Regions from separate parts of the Luteibacter sp. TLI7-4A genome, predicted to be linked through region 1. Evidence: riboswitches for the same ligand, from Rfam matches in the RefSeq annotation. Region 1 holds a riboswitch; each other region holds the start of a gene.
What was found. Region 1 has a riboswitch for cobalamin ahead of metE (5-methyltetrahydropteroyltriglutamate--homocysteine S-methyltransferase). Riboswitches for the same ligand answer to the same signal wherever they lie in the genome.
Positions count from the first base shown of each region.

Region 2: it holds a riboswitch for cobalamin, as region 1 does, so the genes downstream of both, ACR9Y6_RS15610 (TonB-dependent receptor domain-containing protein) here and metE (5-methyltetrahydropteroyltriglutamate--homocysteine S-methyltransferase) in region 1, are expected to answer to the same signal.
Region 3: it holds a riboswitch for cobalamin, as region 1 does, so the genes downstream of both, btuB (TonB-dependent vitamin B12 receptor) here and metE (5-methyltetrahydropteroyltriglutamate--homocysteine S-methyltransferase) in region 1, are expected to answer to the same signal.
Region 4: it holds a riboswitch for cobalamin, as region 1 does, so the genes downstream of both, ACR9Y6_RS16670 (ribonucleoside-diphosphate reductase subunit alpha) here and metE (5-methyltetrahydropteroyltriglutamate--homocysteine S-methyltransferase) in region 1, are expected to answer to the same signal.

Region 1 covers NZ_JBPGWO010000001.1:2,787,991-2,792,914, forward strand. The annotation lists gene fusA (elongation factor G) at 1-1,476, opposite strand, end outside; gene ACR9Y6_RS12375 (aldo/keto reductase) at 2,064-3,044, shown strand; cobalamin riboswitch at 3,132-3,347, shown strand; gene metE (5-methyltetrahydropteroyltriglutamate--homocysteine S-methyltransferase) at 3,542-4,924, shown strand, end outside.
Region 2 covers NZ_JBPGWO010000001.1:3,547,186-3,552,109, forward strand. The annotation lists gene ACR9Y6_RS15605 (efflux RND transporter permease subunit) at 1-734, opposite strand, end outside; gene ACR9Y6_RS15610 (TonB-dependent receptor domain-containing protein) at 865-2,751, opposite strand; cobalamin riboswitch at 2,896-3,139, opposite strand; gene ACR9Y6_RS15615 (TonB-dependent receptor) at 3,382-4,924, shown strand, end outside.
Region 3 covers NZ_JBPGWO010000001.1:3,852,619-3,857,542, forward strand. The annotation lists gene ACR9Y6_RS16820 (GGDEF domain-containing protein) at 1-868, opposite strand, end outside; gene ACR9Y6_RS16825 (hypothetical protein) at 887-1,168, opposite strand; partial or broken gene ACR9Y6_RS16830 (acyltransferase family protein) at 1,357-2,457, shown strand; cobalamin riboswitch at 2,457-2,689, shown strand; gene btuB (TonB-dependent vitamin B12 receptor) at 2,810-4,684, shown strand; gene ACR9Y6_RS16840 (hypothetical protein) at 4,710-4,924, shown strand, end outside.
Region 4 covers NZ_JBPGWO010000001.1:3,809,372-3,814,295, reverse strand. The annotation lists gene ACR9Y6_RS16675 (response regulator) at 1-1,536, opposite strand, end outside; cobalamin riboswitch at 1,680-1,891, shown strand; gene ACR9Y6_RS16670 (ribonucleoside-diphosphate reductase subunit alpha) at 2,048-4,564, shown strand; gene ACR9Y6_RS16665 (ribonucleotide-diphosphate reductase subunit beta) at 4,686-4,924, shown strand, end outside.

The DNA.
Region 1 (4,924 bases):
CGCGGCCGCCGGGGTTTCCTGGTAAGCCACGCGCGGCGAACCCGTGCGCACCTGCACACCCCACTCGCGACGCAGGCGCTCCACCATCACTTCCAGGTGAAGTTCGCCCATGCCCCAGACCAGGGTCTCGCCGGTGTCGGGATCGGTGCCAACGCGGAACGACGGGTCCTCCTGCGCGAGGCGGGCGAGACCGTTGCCCAGCTTGAGCAGGTCGGCCGAGCGCTCGGGCGACAGCCGCCACGACAGCACGGCCGGTTGCGCCTGGATGGTCTCCAGCCGCACGCGGCGGTGCGGATCGGACAAGGTCTCGCCCGTGGCCACGTCTTTCCAGCCCGCGATGGCGACGATGTCTCCCGCCTCGGCGGCATCCACGGCCTCCGTGTCTTCCGCGCGCACCACCGCGAGCCGGCCGATACGCTGCACGCGATCGGTACCGCTACGCCACACGGCGTCGCCGACGTTCAACCGGCCCGAATACACGCGGATGAAGGCCAGCGGCCCATGCGCCTGGTTGACCACCTTGAAGACGAGCGCCGCCAACGGCGCGTCCGCATCGGGCGCGACCATCGTGTCGCCTTCGTCGGTGTGGCCAACCACGGCTGGACGATCCAGTGGCGATGGCAGGTACGCGACGAGCGCATCCAGCAGCGGTTCGATACCGACGTTGCGGAACGCCGAGCCCGGAAGTACCGGCGAGCCGGCACCCGCGAGCGTGCCGCGCCGAAGCGCCGCCGTGAGCGCCACCGCATCGACCGGCTGTTCGGCGAGCCAGAGTTCGGCCAGCGTATCGTCACGATCGGCCACGGCGGCCACGAGTTCGGCACGCGCGTCCGCATGCGTCGCGCGCTCGCCGTCCGTCCATGGCTGGACCGTAGGCGTGCCCGCCTCGTCGAAACGCCAGGTGCGTTCCGCCACGAGGTCGACGAGGCCCGTCATGTGTTCGCCTTCGACGATCGGGCGCGCCACCACCCACGGGTTCGCACCGAGCTTGTCGCGCATCTGCCCGACCACCGCGTCGAAGTCCGCACCCGGGCGGTCCATCTTGTTGACGAACGCCATCAACGGCACGCCATGCCGGCGCGCCTGGTGCCAGACGGTTTCGGATTGCGGCTGCACGCCGGCCACGCCGGAGAACACGGTGACCGCGCCGTCGAGCACGCGCAGCGAACGCTCGACCTCGATCGCGAAGTCGATGTGCCCCGGCGTGTCGATCAGGGTCAGGCGATGCGGCTGGCCGCCTTCCGGCGTCCAGTTCGCGCGCACGGCGGCGGCGCCGATCGTGATGCCACGCTCGCGTTCGAGTTCCATATGGTCGGTGGTGGTGGCGCCGTCGTGCACTTCACCGGTGCGATGGATCGTGCCGGTCTTGTAGAGCAGGCGTTCGGTGAGCGTGGTCTTGCCCGCGTCGACGTGCGCGATGATGCCGAGGTTGCGCCAACGGCCGACGGGGATCTGGGTTTCGCGGGTGGTACTCATGGCTAACGGTTCCTGATGGGGTCGCCAGGGGCTCGGATGTCGTCTCGAGCGAGGCACTCCCCGATCCGTTTACCGCCGCCCCTGGCTGAGCGGGACGGTCAGGATCGGGGGTCGCGGCAGTTCTTCATGGCACGCTGCTCCAACGGTGGGTTCGCAAGGGAAAATCGGGACAAAAAAAAGCACCCTTGCGGGTGCTTTCGGTGTTCCTGGCAGCCGGTGCGCCGTCTTACGACGAAGCTCCGCCAGGCACGGAACGCGCGCACCCGCGACGCGCCCATGGGGCGATCGGTGGGACGTGCATCAAATCGTGCTTGCAGCGGAACATGGCTTGGCTCTCGTGACAGGAGGCGAATGCTACGCCCGGGCCGGTTGACCGGCAAGGCGCGCCGTCTTCGCGTTGGACTCCAAGTTAGGGACGCCCGGGCCGGTTTCAAGGGGAGGCGGCATACCCGCCTTCGCTACCGTGGCGACCACGTTTCACATGACGCGATTGTCATGATCGACGGGGCGCCCGGCATCTACAGTATGTGGCTATACAAATGTCCCGTCCGGACACCGCCCCGTCCACACATGTCTTGGAGCCCCGCATGCGCTACGTCAAACTCGGCCGTACCGGCCTGGACATCTCTCCCCTGGTCCTCGGCTGCATGACCTACGGGGTGCCCGATCGCGGCAACCACGCCTGGACGCTCGACGAGGAACAGAGCCGCCCCTTCATCCGCAAGGCGCTCGACCTCGGGATCAATTTCTTCGATACCGCGAATGCGTATTCCGACGGCACCTCCGAGGAAATCGTCGGGCGTGCGCTGAAGGATTTCGCGAGGCGCGACGAAGTCGTGATCGCGACGAAGACGTACTTCCACTGGCGCAAGGGTCCCAACGGTGGCGGTCTTTCGCGCAAGGCGATCTTCCACTCCGTCGACGACAGCCTTCAGCGTCTCGGCACCGATTACATCGACCTTCTGCAGATCCACCGCGCGGATCACGCCACGCCGGTCGAAGAGACGCTCGAAGCGTTGCACGACCTGGTGAAGGCGGGAAAGGTGCGCTACCTCGGCGCGTCGTCGATGTACGCGTGGCAGTTCGCGAAGATGGTCTACACCTCGCGCCTCCACGGCTGGACCGAGTTCGTGAGCATGCAGGACCACTACAACCTGCTGCAACGGGAGGAAGAGCGCGAGATGATTCCGTTCTGCATCGACCAGGACATCGCGGTCATCCCATGGAGCCCACTGGCGCGCGGCCGCCTCACGCGCGACTGGGACGAAACCAGTACCCGCCAGGAGAGCGACGTCTTCGGTAGCACGCTCTACAACGCGACCGCCGATTCGGACAAGGCGATCGTCGCGGCGGTGAAGAAGGTCGCCGAGGGGCGCGGCGTACCGCGTGCACAGGTGGCCTTGTCCTGGGTGGCCCATTGCGAAGGCATCACCGCGCCGATCGTGGGAGCATCGAAGCCACATCATCTCGACGATGCCGTGGCGGCGATCGATCTCGTGCTGAGCCCGGAGGAGACGGCGATGCTGGAAGCCGCCTACGGTCCCCATCCGATCGAAGGCTTTGAATAGACATCCGCGGCCGCCGCGTGGCGACCTCGGGGGCGCTTCTGAATAGAGGTGCCCTCCTTCGCATTGACTTTGGACGTCCAGAGGGCTAATTTCCCGCTCGTTAGCGGTCTTTATCTCTCTATTCGAATAGGAAGATAAAGCTAAGAGGGAAGCCGGTGGGAATCCGGCGCTGCCCCGCAGCGGTATGTGGAGACGAACCCGTCACAGGCACTGGATCGATGGCGATCCGGGAAGCGATGGGGGAGGAGGCGCCTCGGCGCCACATCCACGAGCCCGAAGACCTGCCGCCAGCCGGAGCGACGCGCCGTCATGGGTGCGCCGCTCCGTCCGGCCTGGGCCGTCGCCTCCTCCCGGGGCATGGCCCGGTTCGCCCGCGGGGGCGAAGGTCGACGGCAAACCCTCATGACCCAGGCATCGCCCAAGGGGTTTACTCCGGCGACGTCCGTGTCATGCGACGAGCCGCCCTTCCCTCCTCTTTCTTGCGAAGAGGAACACTCATGCCACACGTCACCTACCCCGGTTTTCCCCGTATCGGCCGCCGCCGTGAGTTGAAGCGCGCGCTCGAAGCCCATTGGAAGGGAAACATCGGCTCCGAGGAACTGCTCGATATCGCCCGTGAATTGCGCTCGCGGCACTGGGCGCTCGCCCGGGACGCGGGTGCCGACAGCGTTTCGGTGAACGATTTTTCGCTCTACGACCACGTGCTCGATGCCGCGGTCATGGTGGACGCCATTCCGGAACGCTACCGACCGCTTTACGACATCGATCCGCTGGCCGGCTACTTCGCCATGGCACGCGGCAGGCAGGACGATCGCTTCGACCTGCCCGCGCTGGAAATGACCAAGTGGTTCGACACCAACTACCACTACATCGTCCCCGAGGTATCGGCGGGCCAGACGTTCGCCGCCCGGCCCGGCAAGGTCGTGGACGAATATCGCGAAGCGGTCGCGGCGGGACACGTCGCACGCCCGGTGCTGCTCGGCCCGATCACCTTCCTGTGCCTCGCCAAGGCGGTCGATGGCAGCGACCCGCTGGCACTACTCGATGCGCTCCTTCCCGCCTGGGTCGGCGTGCTCGACGCCCTTGCCGACGCAGGCGCCGGGTGGGTGCAGGTGGACGAGCCCGTGCTGGCGCTCGATCTCGACGATGCGACGCGCGAAGCCTTTCGCCATGCCTATGCGTGGGTCGCCACGCGGTCACGGGTACGGGTGCTGGTCGCGACCTACTTCGGTTCACTCGACGGCAATCTCGAACTCGCCATGTCGCTGCCCGTCGCCGGCCTGCACGTCGACCTCGCACGTGCGCCGGAGCAACTCGACGCGGTGCTCGACGCGCTGCCGGCCGACCGCGTCCTCTCGGCGGGTGTTCTCGATGGACGCAACATCTGGCTGAGCGACCCCTCGATCATCCTTCCTCGCGTGCAGGCGCTACGCGATCGCCTTGGCAACGGGCGCTTGTGGCTGTCGACGTCGTGCTCCTTGCTGCACGTGCCGCTGGATGCCGGCGAGGAAAAGCGCCTGCCCGGAAATCTCGCGACGTGGTTGTCGTTCGCGCGGCAGAAAATCGCCGAGCTGCGCCACTACGCCGACGCCGTCCAGGGCGATGCAGTCGCCCGGGAAGCGCTCGCGCGCCAGCGCATACTGATCGCCGGGCGACAGGCCGCGCCGGGGGTCGTGCGTGACGAGGTACGCAAACGCGTTCGCCAGCTCACGGCGCAGTTCGGCCGGCGCCGCTCGGCGTACCCGTTCCGCGCCGCCGTACAGCGTGAGCGGTTCGGCTTGCCCGACCTGCCGACGACGACCATCGGCTCGTTCCCGCAGACGGCGACCCTTCGTGTCGCCCGCGCCGCGCACCGCGCAGGCAAGCTGGACGACGAGGCA
Region 2 (4,924 bases), 760 kb from region 1:
AGGATGTTGGCGAAGTCCTTCGGATCGCGCAGGCCGTCGTTCGCGATCACCGTCATCTGCGTTTCGCCATCGGAGAGCACGCCCTGCGGCGAGTTCACGTTGGCGGCCTGCAAGGCGTTCGAGACGTCGTTCGCGGTCAGCCGCTTCGCCGCCAGGGCGTTCGTGTCCAGTTCGATGCGCACCGCATGGGGCGTCCCGCCGAACACCTGTACACGCGAAACGCCGTCGATCTGCGCCACCGCCGGGCGGATCAGCGTGTCGACCACGTCGTAGAGCTTGTCCGGGGGCATGGTCTTCGATGTCATCGCGACCAGCAGCACCGGGATCTGGCCGGTGTCGAACTTGAAGTACTGCGGTGGCGAGGGCATGCCGGCCGGAAGGTCGGCGGCCGCCGCGTTGATCGCGGCCTGTACGTCGCGGGCGGCGGCGTCGGTCGAGCGATCCATGTTGAAGCGGACGCGGACGAAGCCGGAGTTCTCCGTGCTGTTGGAGTACATCTGGTCGACGCCCGGGATCTGGCCCAGGTGGCGCTCCAGCGGCGCGATGACCGTCGACGCCATGGTCTGCGCGTTGGCGCCGGGCATCTGCGCCTGGATAAAGACCGCCGGTACCTCGATCGAAGGCAACGCGGCGACGCCCAGCAGCATGTATGCGATCGCGCCGGCGAGGGTCAGGCCCGCCGCGAGCAACGAGGTACCGATCGGCCGGCGAATGAATGGTGCAAAAAAGTTCACGACACTTCCTGTGATCGCGGGAAGGCTCCCCGCGCCCGCGAACTTTATGACGTTCCGCTTGTTTCGTCGCGTGTGCCTTTAGTGGGGGCCCTGCCGGAAGGCAGGGGTCCCCCGTTCATACGGCGGCGCGTCAGCGCCCGGGCGCGTAGCGGAACGTCAGGTAATACGTACGTCCCAACTGGTTGTAGAACGCCGCCGTCTCGTAGCGCTTGTCCGCGACGTTGGCGACCCGGCCCTGCACGCTCCAGTCCGTGTCCAGGTGCCAGGTCGCGCGGAGGTCGGCCGTGGCGTAGCCGCCGAGGCGGCGAGTGTTGGCCGCGTCGTCGTAGCTGTAGCCGGCCGCGTAGACCGAACCGCCGAGGGTGAAGCGGCCGAGGTCCTTGTCGAGGTCGACCCGCGCGGTGCGCTCGGGACGGCGCGCCAGCAAGTTGCCGTCTTGCACGCCCGAATCGCGGTTCTTCGGCTGCTGGAGGGTGGCATAGGCCCGCACGTGCCAGCCGTCGACGTCGGCGCCGACCTGTCCTTCCAACCCGCGAATGCGCGCCTTGCTCACGTTCACCGGCAGGAAGTTCGCATCGAAGCCGATCAGGTCGTCGACCGTGGTCTGGTAGGCATTCACCGCCCAGTTCCACACGCCCGGCCGCGCCGAGAGGCCGATCTCGGCCGTGCGCGAGGTTTCCGGGTTCAGGTTCACCGGTGCGCCGTAAGGGTAGAACTCGTCGTTGAACGTGGGCGCATGGAAGGCCGTGCCGTACGAGGCGGTGATCTTCATGCCGTTGTCGAAGCGGAAGCCGTAGGCCGCCGAGCCGGTCGTGTGGTTGCCGAACTGGGTGTTGTGGTCGTGCCGCGCCGACAACTGGATCTCGTGCGGACCGAACAGGCCCTGGTAGAGCGCGAACACGCCGGTGTTGTTCCGCGAGTCCTTGAGGTAGTCCGTATCGCTTTTCAGCTTTTCCTGTTGGAAGTCGACGCCCGCACTCAGCGTCTGGCCCGTCGCGAGGGTGAAGTCGTTCTGCCAGGACGCCTGGTTGCGCTTCGAATAGAGGTAACCGACGCGAGCCTTGTCCACGCCGTAATGGACGAAGTCGAGGGTCTTGTCGGCTCCATTGAGGTAATTGTCGGCACGGTCCTGGTTCTGGCCCAGACTGAGCGACATGCGCCAGTTCGCCAGCACGTCGAACGCCAGCTTCGTGCCGGCCACCTGCTGCGAGCGCCGGGTCAGGTTCTGGAAGTCGCCGTCGTACTCGATGTCGCCCTTGCTGCGCAGCCAGCTGCCGGTCAACTCGGTGCCGTCGTCCCAGCGATAGCCGCCGGACAGCGCACCGTTGTACGTGCGGGAGGCATCGTGGTCGGGTTCGTCGGTGAAGCAGCCGGCGAAGGCGGCCGCGGCGCCGATGCGGCAGGCGTTGATGCCGGCCGTGTACTGCCCGCCCAGGCTGGCGTTGTACCAGCCGTGCTGGCTTCCGCCGGACACGCCCACCTGGCCCGCCGAGTAGCCATGGCTGCCACCGGTCACCGAGAGCGTCGGCGTGGGCGCTTCGCCGGCTTGCCCGTGGCGGGTGAAGATCTGGATCACGCCGCCGATGGCATCGGACCCGTACAGGGCGGAGCGAGGGCCGCGGACGATCTCGATGTGATCGATCTGCTCCACGGGAAGCTGCTCGTAGGCGGGCAGGCCGGCGCCCACGGTGCCCACGCGGACGCCGTCCAGCAGCACCAGGGTGTGCGACGAGTTGGTGCCGCGCATGAACAACGACGTCTGCTGGCCGATGCCGCCGGCATTGGCGATCGTCACGCCCGGCAAACCGGTGAGCAGGTCCTGCACGCTCACCGGCTGCAGGCGCTCGATGTCCTCGCGGGTGATCAGGGTGACCGGCGCGAGTACCTCGTCCAGTGGCGTGGCGGCGCGATTGGCGGTCACCACGACCGGATCGAGCCGGTCGGGCGCGGCTTCGTCGGCGGCGTGGGCCGCGGCGATGGACGACAACAGAGCCGCCGCGAGCAGGGTCTTCTTCATGGAACCGTCTTCCTCAGCCGCCGGGCGGCAATGTGCGAAGGACGCTCGAGGAGGACGTGCGACGAACGGCGAACGGGCGGAAACCCGGTGGCTGCCCGGATCCGCCCTCCGCGAATCGACCGAAACAGGGACGCCCGCCACATGGGGCGGGACGCTCATCGGGCCGGTCTCCGGACTCGCGCCAGCCACCGCAGGGTGGCGGAACCGGTGCCTTCCCGCTTGCGCAGTGGCGTGAGGCCGGTTCCATGAGAAAGGTCTGACGACCTACCCGGATGGACGCTTACCGTTGCGGGGGCAGTGCCGGCCTTGCCACGACGTGGCGCACCGGCTTCCCGTTTCATCCTCCCCGGCCTTGGCCGGTCGGGACACCCGAACCGGTCGATGGTACCCGTCGGGCCCCCGGCTGTCACGGATACTTAACGGAATTCTTAACGCGCACTTGACGGGCGCAAAATAATTCGATTACAACCGCAACCGATAGCCGTCGGGCGCAATAACTTGCGCACGGGGAGCATGGGCAGCCAGGGCCGCATCCGGGGGGATGGGTACCAAAGCCCATGAGACGGCATCGAAACGAGTTCGGCCACCTCTTGTGGCCGGCTTACTTGCTGTTTATCGGGGAGACAAGACATGCAACGTTCCACCAAGCGTACCGGCGTGCTGCGCCGATCGACCCTTTGCACCGCGCTCGCCCTCTGCTTCGCCAGCGGCGCCGTGCTCGCCCAGTCCAATGCTTCCGGTGTCGTCTTCGGCCGCGTCGCGCAGCCGGAAGGCGCCGTCATCCACCTGCAGAACCTGGATACCGGCCTGACCCGTGACGTCGGCGTCGACGCCGATGGCCGCTACCGCGCCAGCTCGCTGCCGGTCGGCCGCTACAAGGTCACCGTGGAGCGCGGCGGCCAGACCGTCGAGACCCGCGACAATGTCCAGGTGAACCTGGGCGGCGGCGTCGACGTGTCCTTCGCAGGTGCCTCCACCACCACCGCCGAGGCACAGAACCTCGAAGGCGTGCAGGTCACCGGCAACGTGCTTCCCGCGATCGACGTGTCGCAGGTGGACTCGCGCACGGTGCTCACCTCGGAACAGCTGCAGAAGCTGCCGCTCGCTCGTGACGTCACCGCCGCCGCGCTGCTCGCGCCGGGCGTCATCTCCGGCGACAGCCGCTATGGCAACGTGGCCTCGTTCGGTGGTTCGTCGGCTTCGGAGAACCAGTACTACATCAATGGTTATGCGGTGACCAACGCCCTCACCGGCCTGGGCTTCACCAGCCTCCCGTATGACGCGATCGACCAGCAGCAGATCTTCACCGGTGGCTACGGCGCGGAATACGGCCGCTCGACCGGCGGCGTGATCAACATCGTGACCAAGCGTGGCGGTAACGAGTGGAAGGGTGGCGTGGGCATGTATTTCCAGCCTTCGGCACTGCGCCAGAACCCCCGCAACATCTATCGCAAGAACGGCACGCTTTATCAGAACCGTTCGGGCAACAAGAGCACCGATACGCAGTACACCGGCTACATCAGCGGCCCGCTGATCAAGGACAAGCTGTTCCTGTTCGCGGCGGGTGACTTCACTCGCTCCAACAGCCAGATCACGAGCGTCGCCACCGCGCCGCAGCGGACGAACCAGGAGCAGAAGGCCACCAAGTGGATGGCCAAAATCGACTGGAACATCACCGACAACCATCTGCTCGAAGTCACTGGCCTCGGTGACAAGACGAACACCGAGCGTAGCGTCTACAAGTACAACTACGCGACGCGCAGCCGTGGCGCCTATATCGGCACCGACAACCTCAAGAACTTCGATGCCGGTCCGGGTTCGGCACCGGGTGGCGACGTCTACATCGGCAAGTACACGGGCTATATCACCGATGACCTGACGGTCAATGCCTTGTACGGACATACCCAGACGCGTCACGAGCGCAACCTGTCGTATTCCTCGAATCCGAATTGCCCCTGGATCACCGACAATCGCTCGGTCTCCACGCCGATCGTCGGTTGCGGCCTCGTCAACGGTACCGTCCTCGGCGAAGGCGCGAAGGACAAGACGCACGGCTATCGCCTGGACATCGAATATCGCGCGGGCGATCACGACCTGCGTGTGGGCGTGGACAACCAGACGCTCGAGTCCTACTCGGGTAACGTCTACGAAGGTGGCTACCGCTGGGTTTACC
Region 3 (4,924 bases), 1.1 Mb from region 1:
GCGCATACTTTTCCGCCGCGTCCACATCGCCGGTCTGCCAGTGACCCTCGGCGAGCAGCGATTCGAATTGTGAAATAAGGCTCGGGTACTGGTCGCGCACGACCGCCGGATAGTGTTTCTCCAGCATGGCGACTGCTTCGGCGGCATGTCCGGCGCGGATGGTCCCTTCGGCCATGTCCGCACGGAGCGCATTGGCGATGAGGTTCTCGCCGGCGGCCTCGCATGCCGCGATGCCTTGGGTGAAGCGCGGGTCGGCTCCCTCGATGCGCTTGCCCCGATAGAGCGCGTGGAGCTTGATGAAGGTGCCCTTGCAGGCGCTGTCGCCGGTGGGCGTGCTTTCGATCATCCGCTCGGCGTATTCGGCGGCGATGTCGTACTGGCCGGCGGACGTGAGCATCTGCGCCGCCTCGCCCAGGCCCTGGAGGCGTGCCTGCGGGTCGCTGACCTCGGGCAGGCTATCGGTGAGTTCCGTCAGGCGGGAGAAGGCTTCCTGGTAACGGTGCCCGATGCCCAGGATGTTGATCAGCGTGGCGGTGGCGCGAAAGCGCAGGGTGGTGTCGGAGGAACCGCCGATCACCGCCTCGAGCAACGGCACCGCGGCTTCGTAATCGCCGGCATAGGCGACCTGCCAGGCTTCGAGGTAATGCAGGTGGGCGCGTTGTGCCGCGGTCAGCCGTGGCGCGTCGCGGCCGAGCCGCGCCACCGTATCCATGAAGGCGGGATGGTCGGAGGTCTTGGTCGCGTCGGCACGTGCGAGCGTCGCCGTCGCGTCCTCGCCCGGCGTGAGCTGAGCGAGGACGGCGCCGGCATGGGACGCCAGCGTGAGTGCGATCGCCAGCCCCAGCCGGCGTCCGAAGCGACCGATCATGCGACCGTGGCCTCGCGCTCAGGCGTCCGAGGGATCGGGGACGTCGGGTGTTTCGGGTGTGTCCTTCGCCGGCGTTTCGGACTCTTCCTCGCTCTGTGGCGTGTCGCCGAGCTGGATGCTGTTGAAGGTGCCCGGCGCGACGCGGTCGCGCAGCGCTTTCTCGTCACCGGCGAGAATCGCGGCGGCCAGCGCGCCATCGACGGCGGCCTCGTCCAGCTCGCGGGCCAGTTCAGCCGTGCCAGCAGCGCGCAACGTAGCATTGCCACCCATGCGTTCCAGGAAATCGATAACGTCAGACATGTTCGCCCCTTGATGAGACGCCGGACCACCTCCCCGGTGCCCGTGCGCGTGGCGATCATAGCGCGGTGGGGCGCGGCCCGTCGGGCGCCCCGGCGGGGGCCACAAGCATTTGCCCCGGGAATGCCATGAAGGGGCCCCCGGTCCGGCCGCTGGCGGCTTCACCATGCCCCGGCCACGAGGGGAAATCCATGCACCGAACGCCAGGCCTCGATTCGCTCCGCGCCATCGCCATCGCCTGGGTGATGCTTTTCCATAGCTATCTCGTCGGCGGCCTCGGAGAGGGCTTCTCGAAACTGGAACGGTCCGGCTGGATGGGCGTCGACCTGTTCTTCGTGCTCAGCGGCTACCTCATCGGCTCACAGGTGCTGAAATCCCTGGCCACCACGGGCCGGCTCGACTTCGCCGACTTCTACCGGCGCCGTGCCGTACGCATCCTGCCCGCGTTCTTCATGGTGCTGGCGCTGTACGCGTGGTGGCCCGCATGGAGGGAGACATCGGGAATGCAGCCGCTATGGCAGTTCCCCACCTTCACCTTCAACCTGATGTTCGACAACGGCGAGAACTACGCCTTCTCCCACGTATGGTCGCTTTGCGTGGAAGAGCACTTCTACCTCGTGTTTCCCATCCTCGCCTTCGCCCTGACGCGCAAGCCAGCGGCGTGGAAGTTCGCCGTCGCGTGCGCCGCCGTGGTCGTCGGCGGCATGCTCGTGCGCAGCTGGTCGTGGACGCACTGGTTCGCCCCGGCCCAGGCGGCGGGCGATAACGTGGGAACCGTCTATCTGCGCTACCTGTACTACCCCACATGGGCCCGCCTCGATGGCCTGCTGGCCGGTGTCGCTCTCGCCGTGTGCGGCGTGTATCGGCCGTGGGCCATGGCGTGGTTGCGGACGCGGGTGAACGCGGTGCTCATCCTTGGCGCACTCCTGCTCGCGTCCGCGCTCGTGCTGTTCGATGGCGCGCGCACCGGGTTCTGGCCCTGCGTCGCCGGCTATCCGCTGATCGCGCTGGCGATGGCCGCCTTCGTGACCGCCGCCAGTGGCGACACCTGGCTGGCGCGGCTGGATATCCCGGGTGCGGATTGGCTGGCGCGCGCCTCCTACAGTCTCTACCTCAGCCACAAGGGTGTCTTCCACCTCGTGCAGTCCGCCCTGGACGGCCAACTGGCCGACCATCGATTCCTGCGTTTCGCCATCTATGCGGCCGCGACCCTGGCCGGAGGCGCCGTCCTGCACTACGCGGTCGAGCGGCCCTTCCTGCGTTGGCGGGACAAGCGCGCCGCGCGTTCGGCTACACTGTCGGCGCCCAAGGTGATCCACGGCGTCAGCGCCGGGGATTGAAACGGGAATCCGGTGACGTGCGCGGCCTGCCAAGGGGTCGCCGCCATTCCGGAGCTGCCCCCGCAACGGTAGGCGAGCAAAAGGTCGGCATCGAGCCACTGTGCCAAGGCATGGGAAGGCGCCGTCCCCGCAGGGATTCCCTGCGCTCGCGAGCCCGGAGACCGGCCTCGAGGTACACCGGACAGGCGGAGGGCCATGTCGTGGGTGGCCGACAGCCTTCCGCCGCCGGCGATCCCGCCATCCCGCTTCCTGTCCCTCGCCATTCATGCCGCGCGGGTAGGCGCGGTGAGCAGGGAGTCACCCCGTGTCATTTCGTTCCTCCAGCCTCGCGGTCGCCATCGCGGTGGCTTTCCTCACGCCGGCCGCGGCGTTCGCCGATGCGTCCACCGACCTCGACCAGGTCGTCGTCACCGCCAGCCGCACCGACCAGGCCCTCAACCAGGTGCTCGCCGCTTCCACCGTGATCGACCGGGCCGAGATCGAGCGGCTGCAACCGCGGTCGCTGGCCGACCTGCTGCGCGGTACGCCGGGCGTCTCGATCGCCAACAACGGCGGCCCGGGCAAGGCCACCTCGGTGTTCCTGCGCGGCACCGAGGCCGACCACGTGCTCGTCCTGGTGGACGGCGTGAAGATCGGCTCGGCCACCTCCGGCACCGCGGCGTTTCAGGACATCCCGGTCGACCAGATCGAGCGCATCGAGATCGTGCGCGGCCCGTATTCGAGCCTGTATGGCTCCGACGCCCTCGGCGGCGTCATCCAGATATTCACCCGCCATCCCGAGGGTGGCTTCGTCCCCCATTTCTCCGTGGGCGTGGGCAGCTACGACACGCTGCGCGGTTCGGCGGGCTTCGCCGGCCGTGGTGCCCAGGGCTGGTACGCGGTGGAGGCGAGCCACGACCAGACCGATGGCATCAACGCCTGCCGGGGCAAACCCAGCCCGGGCGGTGGCGGCTGCTTCACCTATGAGCCGGACAAGGATGGCTACCGTAACAATGCGCTGTCGTTGAAGGGCGGCTGGCGATTCGACGAGCAATGGGATGCGGACGCCAACGCCACGCGCACGGAAGGACGCAACCACTACGACGGCACCAGCAGCAACTTCGCCGAATCGGCCACCCAGGTCGTCGGTGGCCGCCTGCGTTACAAGCCATCGCAGGACATGTTGTTCACCGCCAGCCTGGGCCGTAGCGAAGACCTGTCCACCGATTACGAGAACGGCGTCTACGCCGATACCTTCAACACGCATCGCGACGTCGCGTCCGTGCAGGCCGACCTTGGCCGCGTGGGCGGTGGCACCGGCCTCACCACGCTCGGCTTCGACTGGCAACGCGACCGCGTCGTCGGCAATACCGACTACCTGGTGGACGCGCGGCGCAACCACGCGTTGTTCGCGCAGTGGCAGCAGGAGTTCGGGGCCAGTTCGGTACAGGCCAGCCTGCGCCGCGACGAGAACAGCCAGTTCGGCGGAAAGACCACCGGCAGCCTGCAGTACGGTTACGCGCTGACGAAGACCCTGCGCGTCACGGGCAGCTACGGCACCGCGTTCAAGGCACCGACGTTCAACGATCTCTATTACCCCGACTACGGCAACCCCGACCTCGGCCCCGAGACCTCGCGGAACTGGGAACTGGGTGTGCGTGGCACGCCTGGCTGGGGCAACTGGTCGATCAACGCCTTCCAGAACAAGATCGATCACCTGATCGTATTCGACTCGGGCCTGAGCGGGCCGCTGTTCCCCTTCGGTGGGGCGAACAACATCGATCGTTCGCGCATTCGCGGTGTCGAACTGGCGGCGGACACCACGCTTGGCGATTGGCGCATCGCCGGCAACGCGACATGGCTGCAGCCGGAAGACGATAGCGACGATGCCTCCCACGGCAACCTGTTGCCGCGCCGCGCGCGCCGTACCGCGCATGTCGACGTCGACCGCAGCTTCGGCGCGTTCAGTGCCGGCGCGAGCGTGTTCGCCTCCGGTTATCGCTACGACGATACCGCCAATGCCCATCGCCTCGGCGGCTACGCGTTGACCGACCTGCGCATGGCATACGCCTTCGACGCGGCATGGAAGGTCGAGCTTTCAGCCAACAACGTCTTCGACCGCCACTACGAGACGGCCCGCTACTTCAACCAGCCGGGCCGCAACTGGATGCTGACGCTGCGCTACCAGCCCCGTTCATAACCGTGCATACATCGAGGTTCTTCCGATGAAATCGCTTTCGCGCCCCTTGTTCGCCGCCGTCGCCGCGTTGTTCGCCTTGCTCATGATCGGCACGCGCTTCTCCCATTTCGGTGACGCCTTGCACCTGCCCGACGCGTCGATGGCGCTGTTCTTCCTGGGTGGTCTGTACTTGCGCAAGCACCTGGCCTTTCTCGGCTTCGTGGCGCTTTCGGTGCTGATCGACTGGTATTCGGTGAGTTA
Region 4 (4,924 bases), 1.0 Mb from region 1:
GGCCGCCGGGCGCGGTATCCGCGCGGCCAGCACATGGCGTACGCGCCGGGCCAGCTGTTCCTTCGTGTACGGCTTGCTCAGCAACTCCACGCCTTCATCGAGGCGGCCGCCATGCACGATGGCGTTCTCGGTATAGCCCGAGGTGAAGAGCACGGCGATTCCTGGTTGCCGTTCCATCGCCTTTCTTGCCAGTTCCGGACTGCGTAGCGGACCGGGCATCACCACGTCGGTGAAGAGCAGGTCGATCGCGATGCCACTTTCCACGATCGACAGCGCGCTCCCCGCATCGCGCGCCTTCAACACGCGATAGCCGAGGTCGCCGAGCATGCCGACCACCGTCTCGCGCACCGCGTCGTCGTCCTCCACCACCAGGATTGTCTCGTCGCCACCGCGCACGGCTTCCTCGTCCAGATCGACCAGGCGGTCTTCGCTCTGCGTGCTACGTGGCAGGTAGATCTTCACCGTGGTGCCCTCGCCGGGCTCGCTGTAGATCTTCACGTGCCCGCCGGATTGCTTGACGAAGCCGTAGACCATCGAGAGCCCGAGACCGGTGCCCCGGCCTTCGGGCTTGGTGGTGAAGAAGGGTTCGAACACCTGCTCGATGATTTCCGGGGGAATGCCTCCGCCGGTGTCGGTCACGGCGATCATCACGTACTGGCCAGGTCGCAGGTCGCCATGTGCCGCGGCATAGGCGCTGTCCAGCAGCGCGTTGCCGGCCTCGATGGTGAGCCTGCCGCGCCCTTCCATCGCGTCGCGGGCATTGAGCGCCAGGTTGAGCAGCGCGTTTTCCACGTTGCCCGGGTCGACCAGCGTGTTCCACAGGCCGCCGGCGACGACGGTTTCGATCTCGATCGCCTCGCCTAGCGCGCGGCGCAGGAGTTCATCCATGTCGCGGATGAAGCGTCCGACATTCACGACCTTCGGTGCCAGCGGCTGGCGCCGGCCGAAGGCGAGCAGTTGCGCGGCCAGCTTGCTGCCGCGGGTCACCCCGGCCATCGCATTGGCGAGGCGCCGTTCCGCACGGGCATTGCCGGTGACGTCGGAGGCGAGAAGCTGCAGGTTCCCGCTGATCACCTGCAGAAGGTTGTTGAAGTCGTGGGCGACGCCGCCGGTCAGCTTGCCGATCGCGTCCATCTTCTGCGCCTGGCGCAACTGGTCCTGGGTGAGGTCGAGCGCGAGATCGCGACCGACGCCCGCGCTGCGCCAGCCCTGGTCCTCGTCGGCGGCCGGCTGAATGGACACGATGGCCGTGCCATCCCAGCGTTCCATGCATACGCGCCAGGGCGAGCCATCCACGGAGCCGAGTTCCGCCGTGCGCATGCCGCTCGCGGCCAGATTCGGCAATTCCGACCTGAACCAGTCACGGCCCGCGGCGTTCCAGATGGACAGGAATCCACCTTCGGGCAGGCGGGCCCTGGCCCAGGCATTGGCGTACAGGAGTTCACCCGTGGGAGAAAGAGCGGCCAGGCCGTAAGGTGCGGCGTCGAACGCTCGGGCGATCAGTTCATTGTCCTGCAATGCGAATGGTGAGGGCATCGATCCTGGGTGATCCGGGAGGGGGAGCGGAGTTTATCGTCGCAGGCTCATGCGCTTTGTGTAGGCCGTCGTCACAATTCGTGAACGTGGCGGGACTTACGCGATTTACACCATATCTTGTGTTGACCGGTCGAGCCATCGCCTATATCGTGTGTCCCGTTGGTGTCCGGAGAGGCGCGACTGCCCGTCGGACTTAATAGGGAATCCGGTGTGAATCCGGAACTGCCCCGCAGCGGTAAGTGGAAACGATCCCGTTCTATTGCACTGGTCCTCGGTGACTGGGAAGCGACGGGTAGGCCGGGCCCCAAAGCCCTCGTCCACGAGTCCGAAGACCTGCCAACAATCGGTGCCTGATCGGTACCGATTGTGGTGACGGCTTCCGCGGGGAAGCACGTCGCGGACCGGAGCCGCCTCGGGTGCGCTCCGTCCCGGCCTTTCCCGTATTGCCTGACCACTTCGAGCCCCGTCCGAGGGAACGGGAGTTTGAACCAGGCCTTGGGGCACGCCACACATGACCACGATGGATTCCGCAGCGCGCGAGCGCACCGAGACGGCCGACCCGGCCGCCACCCCCTCCGCAGCGACCGACAAGGCGCCCGCCGCCGGTTACAAGAACGAAGCACCGCCGGCTTTCGCCCTCACCCCACCCCACAACCCCGGCCAGATGCGCGTCACCAAGCGCAACGGTGGCCAGGAGGTCGTCGACGTCAACAAGATCGTGCGCGCGGTGACCCGCAGCGCCGATGGCCTGTACGCGGTCGATCCGATGCGCGTGGCGCTGAAGACGATCGGCGGCCTCTACGACGGCGCCACCACCCAGGAACTCGACCAGCTGTCGATCCGCACCGCCGCGGCGCTCACCGCCGAGGAACCGGAGTACGGCCAGCTGGCGGCACGCCTGCTCGCCGCCTTCATCGACAAGGAGGTGTCCGGCCAGGACATCCAGTCGTTCTCGCAGTCGATCTCCACCGGCTTCGACCTCGGCATCCTCAACGAGCGCCTGCGCGACTTCGTGCAGGTGAACGCGCGCAAGCTCAACGATGCGATCGATGCCACGGCCTCGCGCCGCTTCGAATACTTCGGCCTGCGCACGGTCTATGACCGCTACCTGTTGCGCCACCCGACGAAGCGGTTCGTCATCGAGACGCCGCAATACTTCTTCATGCGGATCGCCTGCGCGCTTGGCGGCAACGACGTGGCCGAGACGCTGGAGTTGTACCGCATGCTCTCGTCGCTGGAATACCTCGCCAGCTCGCCGACCCTGTTCAATGCCGGCACGGCGCACGAACAGCTGTCCTCGTGCTTCCTGCTGGACTCGCCGCAGGACGCGCTGGAATCCATCTACGCCAAGTACGGCGACGTGGCCCAGCTGTCGAAGTTCGCCGGCGGCATCGGCCTCGCCTATTCGCGCATCCGCTCGCGCGGCTCGCTGATCAAGGGTACCAACGGCCACTCGAACGGCCTCGTGCCGTGGCTGAAGACGCTGGACGCCTCCGTCGCGGCCGTGAACCAGGGCGGCAAACGCAAGGGCGCGGCCTGCGTTTACCTGGAATCGTGGCACGCCGACATCGAGGAATTCCTCGAACTGCGCGAGAACACCGGTGACGATGCGCGCCGCACGCATAACCTCAACCTCGCCAACTGGGTGCCGGATCTCTTCATGCGCCGCGTGGAGACGGACGGCGACTGGTCGCTGTTCGATCCGAAGATCGTGCCGCATTTCGTCGACACCTGGGGCGCCACCTTCGACGCCGCCTACGAGACCGCCGAAGCCGAAGGCCTGGCGGTGAAGACGATCAAGGCGCGCGAACTGTACGCGCGCATGCTGCGCTCGCTGGCGCAGACCGGTAACGGCTGGATGACCTTCAAGGATCGTTCCAACGCGACCAGCAACCAGACGGCACGACCGGAAAACGTCATCCACCTGTCCAACCTCTGCACCGAGATCCTCGAGGTGACCTCGGAGGGCGAGACAGCGGTGTGCAACCTCGGCTCGATCAACCTCGCCCGCCACGTGGTGGACGGCCAGTTCGACTACGAGAAGCTGTCGACCACCGTGCGCACGGCCGTGCGCCAGCTGAACCGCGTGATCGATCTCAACTTCTACCCGATCGCCTCGGCGAAGACGGCGAACGTGAAGTGGCGTCCGGTCGGCCTGGGCGTGATGGGCCTGCAGGATGTCTTCTTCAAGCTGCGCCTGCCGTTCGATTCCGACGAGGCCCGGACGTTGTCCACCCGGATCGCGGAGGAGATCTATTTCCACGCGCTGTCCATGTCCAACGAGATCGCCGAACGCGACGGCCCGCATCCGGGCTTCGAGGAAAGCCGCGCGGCGAACGGCGAGCTGCAGTTCGATTACTGGCCGGCCGCCATGCCGACCGGCAAGGACGGCCGCTGGGCGGAACTGCGCGAGAAGATCAAGGCCAAGGGCCTGCGCAACTCGCTGCTGATCGCCATCGCCCCCACCGCGACGATCGCCTCGATCGCCGGCTGCTACGAATGCATCGAGCCGCAGGTGTCCAACCTGTTCAAGCGCGAGACGCTGTCGGGCGACTTCCTCGTGGTGAATCGCTACCTCGTCGACGAGTTGAAGACACTGGGCCTGTGGACCGCCGAGATTCGCGACCAGATCAAGCTCGCGGAAGGGTCGGTGCAGGGTATCGCGGCCATCCCGGCGGAACTGCGCGCGGTGTACCGCACCACCTGGGAACTGCCGCAGAAGGCCTTGATCGATCTCGCCGCCGCCCGCGGCGCCTATATCGACCAGAGCCAGTCGCTGAACCTGTTCATGGAAAACCCGAACATCGGACAGCTTTCCTCGATGTACATGTACGCGTGGAAGTCGGGCATCAAGACGACGTACTACCTGCGCTCGCGCCCGGCCACGCGCATCGCGAAGACCACGGTCAGTTCGTCGTCGGCTTCCCTGCCGGCGCCCGCCGCACCGGTCGCCGACGCGCAGGAGCAGGCCGAGGCCGCGGTGTTCTGCTCGCTCGAGAACCCCGAGTACTGCGAAGCCTGCCAGTAAAAAGAAAGTACATGTGGGAGCCGATTCATCGGCGAAAAGCCGACGGAGCGGTTTAGCCGAAACGCCCGTCGCCGCTGAAGCGGCTCCCACGGAAGCTGTTCACATTTTCCCGAGGTACCCAATGTCCGCTTCACCGATCACCCGCGATACCCACATCCTCGATCCCGGTTTCGAACTGACGCTGCGGCCGATGAAGTATCCGCAGTTCTACGAAATGTATCGCGCCGCCATCCGCAACACGTGGACGGTGGAGGAGGTGGATTTCTCGCTCGACGTGACCGACCTGAAGGCGAAGATGTCCGATGCGGATCGCCACCTGATCCATCGCCTCGTCGCCTTCTTCGCCACGGGCGACACGAT